Regions from separate parts of the Geodermatophilus sp. SYSU D00965 genome, predicted to be linked through region 1. Evidence: riboswitches for the same ligand, from Rfam matches in the RefSeq annotation. Region 1 holds a riboswitch; each other region holds the start of a gene.
The links. A riboswitch is a leader RNA that binds a small molecule or an ion and turns the genes downstream of it on or off. The one in region 1 is predicted to bind cyclic di-AMP.
Positions count from the first base shown of each region.

Region 1 (3,277 bases):
GGTGCCGATCAGCCCGTCGGTCAGCGCCACCCCGCGGACGACGTCGTGGGAGAGCTCGTCGGCGACCACGTCGGCGAGCGGCCTCTCGGCGAGGTCGTGCCACAGCTGCGGGTCGCGCAGCCGTCCGGCCAGCTGGTCGGGGGAGAGCAGGGGCTCGGTCAGCGTGGGGGCGAGGTCCTCGGCGAGGTCGGCCAGCCGGCCGTAGAAGCGCCGCCACCCGGCCAGCTCGTCGTCGGACCCGGTGAGGTCCCGGAAGGAGGCGGCGGTGGCGGGCCCCTCGTCCCGCTCGACCAGCAGGCCGGTGTGCCCGGGGACGGCGGTGTAGGAGGCCACCGCGCGGTCGGCCAGGGTCACCTCCAGCCCCAGGTCGGCGACGATCCGGTCGGGCAGGAGGCTGACCAGGTACGAGTACGCCGACAGCCGGACGTCGACGCCCGGGAAGACCTGCCGGCTGACCGCGGCGCCGCCGACCTGCTCGAGCCGCTCGAGGACCAGCACCGACCAGCCGGCGCGGGCGAGGTAGGCCGCGGCCACCAGGCCGTTGTGACCGGCCCCGACGACGACGGCGTCGTACCTGCTGCGTGCGCTCACCCGGCGGACCGTAGCGGGTCCGGCGGGTGCTCAGCCGCCCTGCGTGGGAGCGTTCTCGCTCTCCGAGCAGTCAGCCCGGTTGCTGCCGGCCTCGGCGGCGCCGCAGTCGGTGGTGCCGCGGTCGACGTCGGTGTTGGAGTTGTTGGTGCTGCTGCACCCGGCGAGCGCCCCGGCGATGGCGAGCACGACCAGAGGTCGCTTGAGATCCATGGAGGGCACATACCCGCCATCGCGGTGGCGACCCCACGTGTCTCTTCCGCCACAGCCGCCCCGGGGACCTGCGCGGTCGAGTCGAGAGTCCACGAAATCACAGGCCGGTAATTGTCACGGCAGGGTCACGGCGCTTACGGTGTGTGCGTCCGCCGGGGCGCTCCGTCACCGCAATGGGTGACACCCCGCGGTCGCCGCCGAGCCGGTTCCCTCCTCCCCGGGGGAGCCGGGCCGGGGACCCACCGCAGCACTGGGGTGAAGCACGCACGGCCTCGGCCGGGCGCGCCGGGCGCCTTCCCGCCCGAACCCGTCAGCTAACTCGGTAGGCGGCTCGTGGAAGAACGGAGAGCCGCCACACCATGGCGTCCGCTCGCGCCGCCCGGCGCGCTGCCCTCGTCCTCGCCGCCGCCGTCGGCGTGGCCTTCGTCCCGACCTCGGCCGGTGCCGAGGAACCGGCCACCGCCCAGGAGGCCGCGACTCTGGTCGCCGCCCGCGGGCACGACCTCGAGGTCGTCACCGAGCAGTTCAACGAGGCCCGCGAGGCGCTCGCCGCCCAGCAGGCCGCCGCCCAGGCCGCGGCGGCGAAGGTCGCCGACGCGCAGGCGGTGGTCGCCGCCGCGCAGCAGCAGGTGACCGGCGTCGCCCGAAGCGCCTTCACCGGCGAGAGCATGGGGTCGCTGCAGGCGCTGATGACCAGCGGCTCGGCCGACGAGTTCGTCAACCGGGTGACCCTGCTGCAGACCGTCGCCGGCCACCAGGGCGAGGTGCTCGGCCAGGCGGTCGCGGCCGGCGAGGCCGCCACCGCGGCCCAGGCCGAGGCCGACCGGGTCGCCGCCGAGGCACAGCAGTCCTACGACGCGGTCGCCAAGCAGCAGGCCGACCTCCAGGCCCAGATCGCCGAGTACCAGGCCGACTACGCGCGGCTGACCGCCGACGAGCGCCGCGCCGCCCTGGCTGCCGCGGCCACCGCGCACGGCGGCGAGGAGCGGGCCAGCCGCGGCGAGCGTCCGGCGTCGACCGGCGGCTCGGCGCCCGTCGTCGCGGCCAGCGGTTCGATCCAGGCGGTCATCGACACGGCCATGGCCCAGCGCGGCAAGCCCTACGTCTGGGCGGCCTCCGGCCCGGGCTCCTACGACTGCTCCGGCCTGGTGCAGTACGCCTTCCGCGCGGCCGGGATCAGCCTGCCGCACTCCAGCCGCATGCAGTCGCAGATGGGCCAGCAGGTCTCCCGCGCCGAGGCGCGCCCCGGTGACCTGGTCGCCTTCTACAGCCCGGTGAGCCACATCGGCATCTACATCGGCAACGGCCAGATGGTGCACGCGCCGACCTCCGGCGACGTCGTCAAGGTCGCCAGCGTCGACGTCATGGGCGCCACCCCGCAGTTCAACCGCATCGCCGGCTAGCGGCTGCCCCCCGGAGCCCCCGGAGCCCCCGGAGCCCCCGGACGCCACGTGCGTCCGGGGGCTCCGTCGTGTCCGGGACTTGACGGTCCCGGCGCCGGGTGTGAACACTGCTCTCGTATCAGAGCGTCGTTCACCACGGAGGGGGCCCGAGATGGTGCAGGCATGGCAGTGGACCTGGGCGGGCGTCGCCTTCGCCACCGAGCTCGGCGCGCTGGCCGCCCTCGGCCTGTGGGGGTGGAGCGCCGGCGGGACGACGGCGCTGCGGTGGCTCCTGGCCCTCGGCGTCCCCCTGACCGCGGCGCTGCTGTGGGGGCTGTTCGCCGCGCCGCAGGCCGTGGTGCAGGTCGCGGCGCTCGCCGTCCTGACGAAGGTGGTGGTCTTCGGGGCCGCCGGCGCGGCCCTGCTCGCGGCCGGGTCGCCGCGCGCGGCCGCCGTCCTCGTCGTCGCTGCGGTGCTGGGCAGCGTGCTGTCCGGGCCGCTGACCGCGCAGCCGGCGCCCCAGGCCGCGGTCAGCGCGCCGCCGGCCGGCTGACCTCCTGCAGCAGCCCCCAGACGAACCGCGCCCGGACCCCGCCGGGCAGGTGCACCTCCCAGCGGGTGACCACGCCGGGGTCCACGCTCCGCGCGCCCGGCAGCCCGACGACGTCGTCCAGGACGTGCTCCCACACCCGCAGCCGGCCGGCCGTGGCGCGAGGCACCGGCGAGCCCGGCGCGCGCACCAGGTGCTCCTGGAGCACGGAGCCGCCGGGGGCGGAGAGCACCTCCCAGTACAGGTGCGGCCAGAGCGGCAGCGGCCAGCGGCGGACCTGCAGGTCCAGGTCGCCGAAGCGGCGGTCCTCGAGCTCCTCGGGCGGCCCGAGGACGGCGGAGCGCAGGGCCAGCCCGCGCGGTGCCCGCGGCGAGTGCTGCAGCGCCTGCCACCGGGTGTGCGCGGCGTGCGCCTCCGCCCGGGTGGCGCCGACGCGGGGCAGTGCCTCGGCGACCAGGTCGGGGCGCAGGTCGGCCATGCGGCGCAGCAGCACGAGGCAGAACTCCCGCCGCGCCAGCCCTCGCACGGTTCCCGACCCTGCCAC
Region 1 covers NZ_JBJGYQ010000016.1:124,919-128,195, forward strand. The annotation lists gene ACI789_RS16405 (phytoene desaturase family protein) at 1-591, opposite strand, end outside; gene ACI789_RS16410 (hypothetical protein) at 622-801, opposite strand; cyclic di-AMP (ydaO/yuaA leader) riboswitch at 1,002-1,145, shown strand; gene ACI789_RS16415 (C40 family peptidase) at 1,161-2,204, shown strand; gene ACI789_RS16420 (YrdB family protein) at 2,356-2,736, shown strand; gene ACI789_RS16425 (hypothetical protein) at 2,714-3,259, opposite strand.

Region 2 (3,277 bases), on a different contig from region 1:
CGAGCTCTACCCGAGGGTCGGGTTGGTGACCTTCGGCTCCCAGTTGCGCATGCAGTTCTGCCGCGCGTTCCCCGCGCACGTCGGCCCGGACGTGCTCCGCTGGCTGAGCGACACCTGGGGGGAGCGCTGGGTGAGCCTGTTCCGCGAGACCGACCCGGTCGCCGGGCCGGTCCGGAGCTGGGAGCGGACGCCGGAGACCGGACCGCTGCGGTCACGTCGGCTCTGGGACGAGGGTCCGGAGGACGACTGGCGCGATCCCCGCACCCTGCGCCGGGTCTGCGGCGGCGAATGGCGCCTGCTCGACCCGGTGGCCTCGGACCCGACCAACCAGTCCGCGCCGGAGCCGCCGCTGTACGCACACAGCCGCTACTGGGCCGACCCGGACTGGCCGCTGGCGGTCGGCGTCGCCCGGGGCGCGGCCACGGCTCGACGACCGCTGCCGCTGCGCGGCGCCGGCCAGGTCACGGGGGGCCGGCCCGGCCCCCCGTGACCTGCGCGCGGACGGCGGGCTCAGACGACCAGCGACTGGCCCACGCGGATCACGTCGGGGTCGGCCACCCGGTCGCGGTTCTGCGCGTACAGCTCGCGCCAGCCCATGCCGTGCCGGGCGGCGATGGTGCCGAGCGTGTCCCCGGCCTGGACGACGTAGCTCCCGGACGCCGCCCGGTCGGCGCGCGACGCCCGCTCCGGTGCCGCCGCCTGCGCCGGTGCGGCCGCCTGCGCCGACGAGCCGCCGGTCAGGTACCGCCCGCAGTTCGGCCAGGCGCCGATGCCCTGCCCGTCGAGGGTGCGCTCGGCGACCACGATCTGCTGCGCCTTGCTGGCCAGGTGGGCGTTGGACGCGAACTCCCGGCCGCCGTAGGCCGCCCAGGTGCTCGCGCTGAACTGCAGCCCGCCGTAGTAGCCGTTGCCGGTGTTGATGTGCCAGTTCCCGCTGGACTCGCACTGCGCGACGCCGTCCCAGTTGTGCTCCGCGGCCGAGGCGGATCCGGGGAGGGCGAGGGCGGAGACGGCGGCCGCGCCGGCGAGGACGACGGCGCCGCGGCGCAGGGCGCGAGAGGGCGTGCGGGATCGGTCGTGCTGGGGCATGGAGGTCCTCCGATCGACCGCCGGCGGGGTTAGCTGTCGGGTTCGGGCGATCGGTGCCCGGCCGCGGAACGCGGCTTCACCCCCAGGCGCGCGCAGCGCCGTAGGTGGGTCCCCCACCCCCGTCCACGGTTGGTGCAGAGGCGGACGCCGCCGGACGGGGTTGGGCGGGACGGCGCCGTGCCCGGCCGGACAGCCGGAGCACGCGCGGGACGCTAGGGGCGGACGTCCCGGTCCGCGCGCGGGCACCGGCGTGCCGCCCCGGCGTGGCGCGACAGGCCGGGCCGGGGGCGGCGCACCGCCCCCGGCCGACGACTCTCCGTCGTGAGTCCCGTGACGTCGTTCTAGGCCCCTCTGCAGGGTCCCGCCACGAGCCTGGTGACGCGCCGGAGCGGCCACCCTCCATGGCCCCTCTGCAGGGTCCCGCCACGAGCCTGCGAGTGACGGGGGGGCAGAGGGGTCCTTCTTCAGTCCCGGACGAGGAGCGCGACCGGCAGCCGCTCCAGCGCCGCGCCGACCGGCAGCCCGGCCGCGTCCGAGACGTGCCGGCCGCCGGTGAGCAGGTCCCGCCAGGCGCCGTTCGGCAGCTGCAGCGCGGTGTCGCCCCAGCCGCCGGCGGCGGCCAGCCCGGCGGGGAGCCGGGTCGCGACGGCCACCACCCCGTCCTGCTCCCCGGACCCCCGGTCGAATGCGACGACGTGCTCGGCGGCGGACCCGGTGACCTCGACCGGCTCGTACCCGGCGAACCACTCCGGGTGCTCGCGGCGGGCGCGCAGCGTCCGGGAGACCACGAGCAGCTTCGCCGCGCCCTCCTCCTCGACCGGCGGCACCCAGCCCTCGTCGAGCCGGGCCAGCAGCCGGCGGCGCAGGTCGTAGTCGACCGGACGGCGGTTGTCCGGGTCGACCAGGGAGAGGTCCCACAGCTCGGTGCCCTGGTAGACGTCCGGGACACCGGGCATGGACAGCTGCAGGAGCTTCTGCGACAGCGAGTTCGACCGGCCGAGCGGCGCGATGCGCGCGACGACCTCCTCGATCTCGGCCTGCGTCGCCCGGTCGTCGTACGCGGCGTCGACCAGCGCGTGCAGCTGCGCCTCGAACTGCTCGTCCGGATCGGTCCAGGTCGTCGACGTCCCGGCCTCGCGCGCCGCCTTCTCCGCGTAGGCGTGCGCCCGCTCCCGGGACAACGGCCACGCGCCGACCAGGTTCTGCCACACCAGGTGCGCCATCGGCCGGTCGGCGAGCGGGTGCAGGTCGAGCAGCCGGCGCACCAGCCGCGCCCACTCGGTGGGGAGCTCGGCGAGCACCGCCAGCCGCGCCCGCACGTCCTCGCTGCGCTTGGTGTCGTGCGTCGACAGGGTCGTCATCGACGCCGGCTTGCGCTCCAGCCGCCGGCGCTGCGCCTCGTGGAACTCCGCGACCGTGCTGCCGAAGCGGGCCGGGTCGCCGCCCACCTCGTTGAGCGCGACGAACCGGGCCCAGCGGTAGTACGCGCTGTCCTCCACGCCCTTGGCCATGACCGGGCCGCTGGTCTGCTCGAAGCGGGTGGCCGCCTCGGTGCCGGCCTGCGCCAGCACCGGGTACAGCGCGTCGACCGCACCGGCCAGGTCGGGACGGCGCTCCCGGACCGCGGTCACCGTCGCGGCCAGGTGCTCCCGGCCGTCGGGCAGGTAGGTGCGGTAGACCGGGAAGCTCGCCAGCAGCTCGGCGAGGGTCTCGGTCTGCTGCTCCCGCGAGATGCCGGGCAGCTCGCCGATCACCCGCACCAGGCGGGCCACCTCCGAGCCGAGCATCCCGTCGGTGACCTCGCGCTTGCAGTCGTGCACCAGCTCGCCGTAGTCGACCGCCCGGCCCGACAGCTCGGTGTCCAGCGCGGTCAGCGCCGCCTCGCCGGCCGGGTCCACCAGCACGTCGTCGACCTCGGCGAGGGCGTCGTAGCCGGTCGTCCCCGCGGTCGCCCAGTTCTCCGGCAGGTCCTCGCCGGGCTCGAGGATCTTCTCGACCACCGTCCACCGGTTGCCGGACGCCTCGGCCAGCCGGTCCAGGTAGCCCTTGGGGTCGGCCAGCCCGTCCGGGTGGTCGATCCGCAGGCCGTCGACCGCACCGGCGTCCACCAGCTCCAGGACCAGCCGGTGGGTGGCCTCGAAGACCGCCGGGTCCTCGGCGCGCAGGCCGGCGAGGGTGTTGATCGCGA
Region 2 covers NZ_JBJGYQ010000010.1:159,169-162,445, forward strand. The annotation lists gene ACI789_RS11815 (hypothetical protein) at 1-490, shown strand, start outside; gene ACI789_RS11820 (transglycosylase family protein) at 511-1,089, opposite strand; cyclic di-AMP (ydaO/yuaA leader) riboswitch at 1,092-1,234, opposite strand; gene treY (malto-oligosyltrehalose synthase) at 1,554-3,277, opposite strand, start outside.
Region 2: another riboswitch for cyclic di-AMP. It lies ahead of ACI789_RS11820 (transglycosylase family protein); the one in region 1 lies ahead of ACI789_RS16415 (C40 family peptidase).

Region 3 (3,277 bases), on a different contig from region 1:
AGCCGCCGGTGGCGATGCCGTGCTCGTGCAGCCACGGCACCGGGTTGACCCGGCTGGCGTAGAGCCCGCCCTGGTGCACCTCGAAGTGCAGGTGCGGGCCGGTGGACTGGCCCTTGTTGCCGACCTCGGCGATCTGCTGGCCTGCGGTCACCACCTGGCCGGCGCTGACGAAGAAGCGGTTCACGTGGCCGTAGAGGGTGATCTGGCCGTCCCCGTGCTGCACGTACACCGCCTGCCCGAACCCGCTGGCCGGGCCGGCCTGGAGCACGACGCCGTCCTCCGGCACGTGGATCGGGGTGCCGATGGGCGCGGCGATGTCGATGCCCTGGTGCTGGGTGCCCCAGCGCGCGCCGTAGCAGGAGGTGACCCGGCCGGCGGTGGGCATGGCGGTGGCGCTCTGCGCGGCGGACACCGCCTGCGCCTGCGTCTGGCGCTGGTCCCAGGCCGCGCCGGGGTCCGCGGCACCCTGGGCGGCGAGCAGCCGCTCCCCCGCCTGCCGCAGCTGCTCCTCCAGGGAGGCCTTCTCCGCGGTGCGGGCGTCGAACTCCGCCTGGGCCGCGGCCAGGTGGGCGTCGGCGGCGGCCTGCGCCTCGTCGGCGGCCCGGGCGGCCCCGTCGAGCCGGGTGACGGCCTCGCCCGCGGCGCGGTCGGCCTCCGCGACCCGCTGCTGGACGGCGAGGAACTCCTGGAGCTGGGCGGCGCGGTGGTCGCCGATGACCTCCATCGTGGCGGCCTGCTGCAGCAGCTCGGTCGGGTTCTGCGCGTCGAGCAGGAGCTCCATGTCGCCGTACCGGGTGTCGCCGCCCATGTAGGCCCGGCGGCCCAGGTCACCGATGGCCTGCTCGGCGCCGACGACGTCGGCCTGGGCGTCGGCGAGCTCGGCGGCGGTCCGCTCGGCCTCGGCCTGCGCCTGGGTGAGCTGGGCGCGCGCGACCAGCGCGGCGTCCGCCGCGGCCTCGGCCTCCACGGTCATCCGCTGCAGCTGCTCCTCGGCGGCGCGCACCTGCTCCCCGATGCGGGCCACCTGTGCGGTCAGCTCCTCCTGCTCGGAGGAGGCGGGGGTGGCGGGCGCGGCGAGCGCGGCCGGAGTGCCGGCCAGCAGACCCGCTGCAGCGGCGGCGACGAGCAGGGCCCGGCGGCCTCGGCGGGGGGCGGTTGCACGGTCGAGCAGGCTGGTGCGGTGGTGCAGGGTCGCCAAGGCGACGGTTCTCCCATCCTCGCGGCCGCCTACCGGGTTAGCTGACGGGTTCGGGCCGGACGGCGCCCTACCCGCCCGCGCGCAGCGCAGGCAGGACTCACCCCAGTGGATCGGTGGGTCCCCGGTCCGCCTCGACCCCGAGGGGCCTGCGGCGGTTCGGCGGGGCCTGGCCGAGGCCCTCGGTTCCCGAGGAGCTGAGCCCGGCGAGGCCGTCGGGAAAGCTACTACGGATGCGACAGGGGGTCACGATCGGGTAACACCCCCGGCGCGCCTCCTTGCCCGGGAGGGTGACCCCCGGCTACGGCCCGTGCCCGGACGACCCCGCTCCGCTGAGCCCGGACGCTACCGGCCGGCCGGAGCGGGCACCCCGTCGCCCACCTGCACCGACTCCGGTAGACGTGGTGCGTGCCCCCGACCGCGAGCGCGCGCCGTGCCCGCGCCCGAGGACGCGGCGGACCGTCGGCGTGAGATCCCGCACACGATCCTCCGACACGCCGCCGACACGCCGGGCCCGGCGGCGCGGCCTGGTGGTGCTGTGCGCGACCGAGATCACCAGCTGGGGCGTCCTCTACTACGCCTTCCCGGTCGCCCTGCACGACATCACCGCCGACACCGGCTGGTCGGCGCCGACGGCGTCGGCGGCGTTCTCGGGGGGACTCGTGGTCTCCGCGCTGGCCGGGATCCCGGTGGGCCACTGGCTCGACCGGCACGGGCCCCGCCGGGTGATGACGGCCGGCTCGCTGCTCGCGGTGCCCGCGACGGTCGGCATCGCCCTGGCGCCGAGCTACGGCTGGTTCCTGGCGGCGTGGCTGGTCGCCGGCGTCGCGATGGCCGCAGTGTTCTACCAGGCCGCGTTCACCGCGCTGGCCCGCTGGTACGGGGAGGACCGGGTGCGGGCGCTCACCGCCCTGACCCTGGCGGCCGGGCTGTCCAGCACGGTGTTCGCGCCGCTGACCGACGCGCTGCTCGCCGGCCTCTCCTGGCGGCAGACCTACCTGGTCCTGGCCGCGGTGCTGGCCGTCGTCACCGTCCCGCTGCACGCCGTCGTCCTGCCCGCGGCGTGGGCCCGACCGCGGTCGGGCACCCCGGAGGGCCACCGCGGGGTCCCGCCCGAGGTCCGGACGGCGGGGTTCCTGCTGCTGGCCGCGGCGCTGACGCTCACCGCGTTCGGCCTCTACGCGGCCAGCCTCACCCTCATCCCCCTCCTGACCGGCCGCGGGTTCTCCAGCACCCTGGCGGCCACCACCCTCGGCCTGCTGGGCGCCGGACAGCTCCTCGGCCGGCTCGGGTACGCGCCGCTGGCGCGCCGGACCTCCCCGGCCGGCCGCGCCGTGGTCATCGTGCTGGCCTCGGCCGGGACGATCGCCCTGCTCGCCGGGCTGCCCGGACCCGCGGCCCTGCTGGTCACGGCCTCCGTGCTCGCCGGTGCCGCGCGCGGCGCGGGAACGCTGCTGCAGGCCACCGTCGTCGCCGAGCGCTGGGGCGCGGCCCGCTACGGCACGGTCGGGGGGTACCTGGCCGCGCCGATCACCCTCGCCACCGCCGTGGCGCCGTGGGCGGGGACGGCCCTGGCCGAGGTCCTGGGCGGCTACCCCGCCGCGTTCTGGGTGCTGGCCGCGCTCGTCCTCGGGGCCGCCGGCGCCGCCGTCCTCAGCTACCGCGGGGAGGGCGGCCACGGGGGCACGCCCGGGACGGCGTCTGGCAGGCTGGAGGCTCCGGGGCGGTAGCTCAGCCGGTCAGAGCATGGGACTCATAATCCCTGGGTCGTGGGTTCGAGCCCCACCCGCCCCACCCTTGTTCTGTGCTATCTCGGCTGGCGCTCGAGGCGTCTCGGTCGATCCTCGACACCCTCGTCCCATCGAGGCCTCGGCTGACCCGTTCCTGGCCCGGACGCGGATCTCTCAGTGTCAGGCCACGTCCGCCGACCTTCCAGCGCCGTCGGCCTCCTCGGAGAGACAGAGCGCGCGGTACTCGGCCTCCAGTTGCCGGTCGCGCTCGGCCCGCTCACGGTGCGCCCGCCGGACGGAGATCCCTCCCCACACCGACGTCCCGATGACACCGAGCGCCAGGAGGATGCTG
Region 3 covers NZ_JBJGYQ010000015.1:60,195-63,471, reverse strand. The annotation lists gene ACI789_RS15390 (peptidoglycan DD-metalloendopeptidase family protein) at 1-1,198, opposite strand, end outside; cyclic di-AMP (ydaO/yuaA leader) riboswitch at 1,230-1,324, opposite strand; gene ACI789_RS15385 (MFS transporter) at 1,663-2,925, shown strand; tRNA gene ACI789_RS15380 (tRNA-Ile) at 2,916-2,989, shown strand; gene ACI789_RS15375 (hypothetical protein) at 3,106-3,277, opposite strand, start outside.
Region 3: another riboswitch for cyclic di-AMP. It lies ahead of ACI789_RS15390 (peptidoglycan DD-metalloendopeptidase family protein); the one in region 1 lies ahead of ACI789_RS16415 (C40 family peptidase).

Region 4 (3,277 bases), on a different contig from region 1:
CGCTGCCCGAACCCAGGTCGAGCACCGCACGCCCGGCCACCACTGCCGGCCGGTCGAGCACGAACCGTGCCAGGGCCTGCCCGCCCGGCCAGGCCGCGGCCCAGAACGGCGGGGCCTCACCGGCGCCGCCGTCGGCCTCCATCGCCTCCCACAGGGCGACCACGTCGTCGGCCACGTGCAGCCGGACCTCCGGGACGCAGGTCGGCCGGCGGACCTGGGTGTGGGCGCGGACGAACCGGGACGGGACGAGTCTCACGCCTGGGAGTCCACCACCCGCGTCGCGTCCGGCGGGCGCGGCTCCCGGCGGGGCAGGTGGTCGCGGCACCACCGCTCGCAGTCGGCCAGCAGGTTGCCGGTCGAGATGGGCCGGTCCCACGCGGCCGGCAGCTCACGAGGCGCCCGCCCGGGTGGCCGGGCGGCGTCCCCGGGCCCGGGAGCCTGCTCGACGGAACGCCGGCCCACGCTGCGTCTCCCTGGTGTCGGCGTCGGTGGACCCACCGACGGTGTCTCGCTCGCGACCGCCCCGTCGCCGACGGGAGCCGGACACCAGGGTGCCCCAGCCCCCGGACGCCGAGAGCCGCACCCCTCCCTGGGAGGCGTGCGGCTCTCGGTGCGCGTCGCGCGGGACGGCGCTGCTGGTGTTGCCCGTCCCGGACCCGGGACGGGGTGCGTGCTCAGTACCAGCCGGTGGACTGCGAGTGCGCCCAGGCGCCGCACGGCGAGCCGTAGCGGCTGTCGATGTAGATCAGGCCGGCGTCGATCTGGCGGTAGCCGTCGGAGGTCTTGGCGATCCCGGTGCCGGCCCAGGTCGAGTCGAGGAACTGCGGGATGCCGTAGGCGGTGCTGGAGGGGTTCTGCGCGTTGGGGTTCCAGCCGCTCTCCTTGCCCCACAGCTTCTCGAGGCAGGAGAACTGGTCGGCGCTGCCGACCTTGCTCATCGCGTAGTCCTTGAACGACCCGCCGCTCGCCGGGGCGGCCGCGGCCCGGGCGGGCGCGGCGGCCCGCGCGGCCTGTTCGGCGGCCTGGCGCTCGGCGGCCTCGCGGGCGGCCTGCTCGGCGGCGGCCTTCTCCGCGGCGGCCTTCTCGGCAGCGGCCTTCTCCGCCGCGGCCTTCTCGGCGGCCTGGCGGTCGAGCTCGGCCTGGTCCGCCGCGGCCTGCGCCTGGGCGGCGCTGGCCTGGGCGGCCTCGCGCTCGCTGCGCGAGGCGGTGAGCTCCTCGAGCGGGGCGAGGTCGTCCGACGTCGCGGCGGCGGAGGAGCCGGTGAGGCCCAGCTGCTCGGCGACGCTCGTGGACGCGCTCACCGTCGCGGCGTCGGCCTCGGCGGCCGGCTGACCGGTGGTCAGCACGCTGACCGCGACGGCACCGGCAGCGGCGGTGGCCAGCAGGATCGCCGGACGGCGGCCCCGGGTGGGCAGCCGCAGCCGGCGGCGGGCGGTGGTCTCGGTGGCGAGCTCGGCGGGGAGCTCAGCGGTGGCGGGCTCGGAAGCGGCGAGCTCCAGGGTGGCGGGCTCGGTGCGGACGGCGTCGGCCGGGCGGAGGTCGTGCGGCGTGCGGCGGGACATCGGGTGTGGTGCTCCGGGGGCGTGAGGGCGCGCGCGGGACCGGTCCTCGTCTCGGCGAGGACAGCCCGGTGCTGTGGTCGGTGTGGGGTGCCGGGCGCGGTCAGCGAGGGACGCGCGGGCGCCGGCGGTCGCGGGCTGGCGGGGTCAGCGGGCCGAGGAGGAAGCGCGAGGGGCGCGCGGCCGGGTGACCCTGCGGGCCGCGAGGGCCCGTGGGTGAGGCAAGCGGGTGCTCTCCGTTCCTTCCGTGGCCGCCTACCGAGTTAGCTGACGGGTTCGGGCGGGAAGGTGCCCTACCTGCCCTCCGAGCGAGGCTCGGCGGGCAGGATTCACCCCAGTACTGCGGTGGGTCCCCGGCTCGCGCCCGCAGCGGTGCGGACACGACTCGGCGGCGTCCAGCCAGGCTCCCGGGATGGGAGGCTCGACCAACCGGACGTCAGCCACCGTAGGGGCCGTTACCGTCCCGTGACAATCCCGGCGGTCACATCCGTTGCGTGAGGTACCTCGCGCGCGGGAGTCGCCCGCAGCGGAATAGCCAGGCCGTGGCACTGTTGCACGCAGCAGTAGTTGCGCTCTCAATCACCTGGAGCACGAGATGCAGTTCGGGATCTTCTCGGTCAGCGACATCACGACCGACCCCACGACCGGGCGCACGCCCACCGAGGGTGAGCGGATCAAGGCGGTCCTCCGGATCGCGCAGAAGGCCGAGGAGGTCGGGCTCGACGTGTTCGCCCTCGGCGAGCACCACAACCCGCCGTTCTTCTCGTCCTCCCCCACCACGACGCTGGCGCACATCGCCGCGCGGACGAGCACCCTGCAGCTGTCGACGGCGACCACGCTGATCACCACCAACGACCCGGTGAAGATCGCCGAGGACTACGCGATGCTGCAGCACCTCGCCGACGGTCGCGTCGACCTGATGATGGGCCGCGGCAACACCGGCCCGGTCTACCCGTGGTTCGGGCAGGACATCCGCAACGGCATCCCGCTGGCGGTGGAGAACTACGCGCTGCTGCGCCGGCTGTGGGACGAGGACGTCGTCGACTGGTCCGGCCAGTTCCGCACCCCGCTGCAGGGCTTCACCTCCACCCCGCGGCCGCTGGACGGCGTCCCGCCGTTCGTCTGGCACGGCTCGATCCGCTCCCCGCAGATCGCCGAGCAGGCCGCCTACTACGGCGACGGCTTCTTCCACAACCACATCTTCTGGCCCAAGGAGCACACCCAGCGGATGGTCGAGTTCTACCGCCGCCGCTTCGAGCACCACGGCCACGGCGCCGCCGACCAGGCGATCGTGGGCCTGGGCGGGCAGGTGTTCATGCGGAAGAACAGCCAGGACGCCGTCAACGAGTTCCGGCCGTACTTCGACAACGCGCCCGTCTACGGCCACGGCCCGTCGCTGGAGGACTTCTCCCGGGAGACGCCGCTGACCGTGGGCAGCCCGCAGCAGGTCATCGAGCGCACCCTCGGCTTCCGTGACTACGTCGGCGACTACCAGCGGCAGCTGTTCCTCGTCGACCACGCCGGCCTGCCGCTGAAGACCGTGCTCGAGCAGCTGGACATCCTCGGCGAGGAGGTCGTGCCGGTGCTCCGCCGCGAGTTCGCCGCGCTCAAGCCGGCGCACGTGCCGGACGCCCCCACGCACGCCTCGCTGGTCGCCGCCCGGGGCGGGCAGGACAGCACCGTGTACGCCGCCGGGGACGACGTCACCGGGCGCACCG
Region 4 covers NZ_JBJGYQ010000026.1:29,438-32,714, forward strand. The annotation lists gene ACI789_RS21020 (class I SAM-dependent methyltransferase) at 1-256, opposite strand, end outside; gene ACI789_RS21025 (hypothetical protein) at 253-462, opposite strand; gene ACI789_RS21030 (aggregation-promoting factor C-terminal-like domain-containing protein) at 675-1,562, opposite strand; cyclic di-AMP (ydaO/yuaA leader) riboswitch at 1,797-1,960, opposite strand; gene ACI789_RS21035 (LLM class flavin-dependent oxidoreductase) at 2,155-3,277, shown strand, end outside.
Region 4: another riboswitch for cyclic di-AMP. It lies ahead of ACI789_RS21030 (aggregation-promoting factor C-terminal-like domain-containing protein); the one in region 1 lies ahead of ACI789_RS16415 (C40 family peptidase).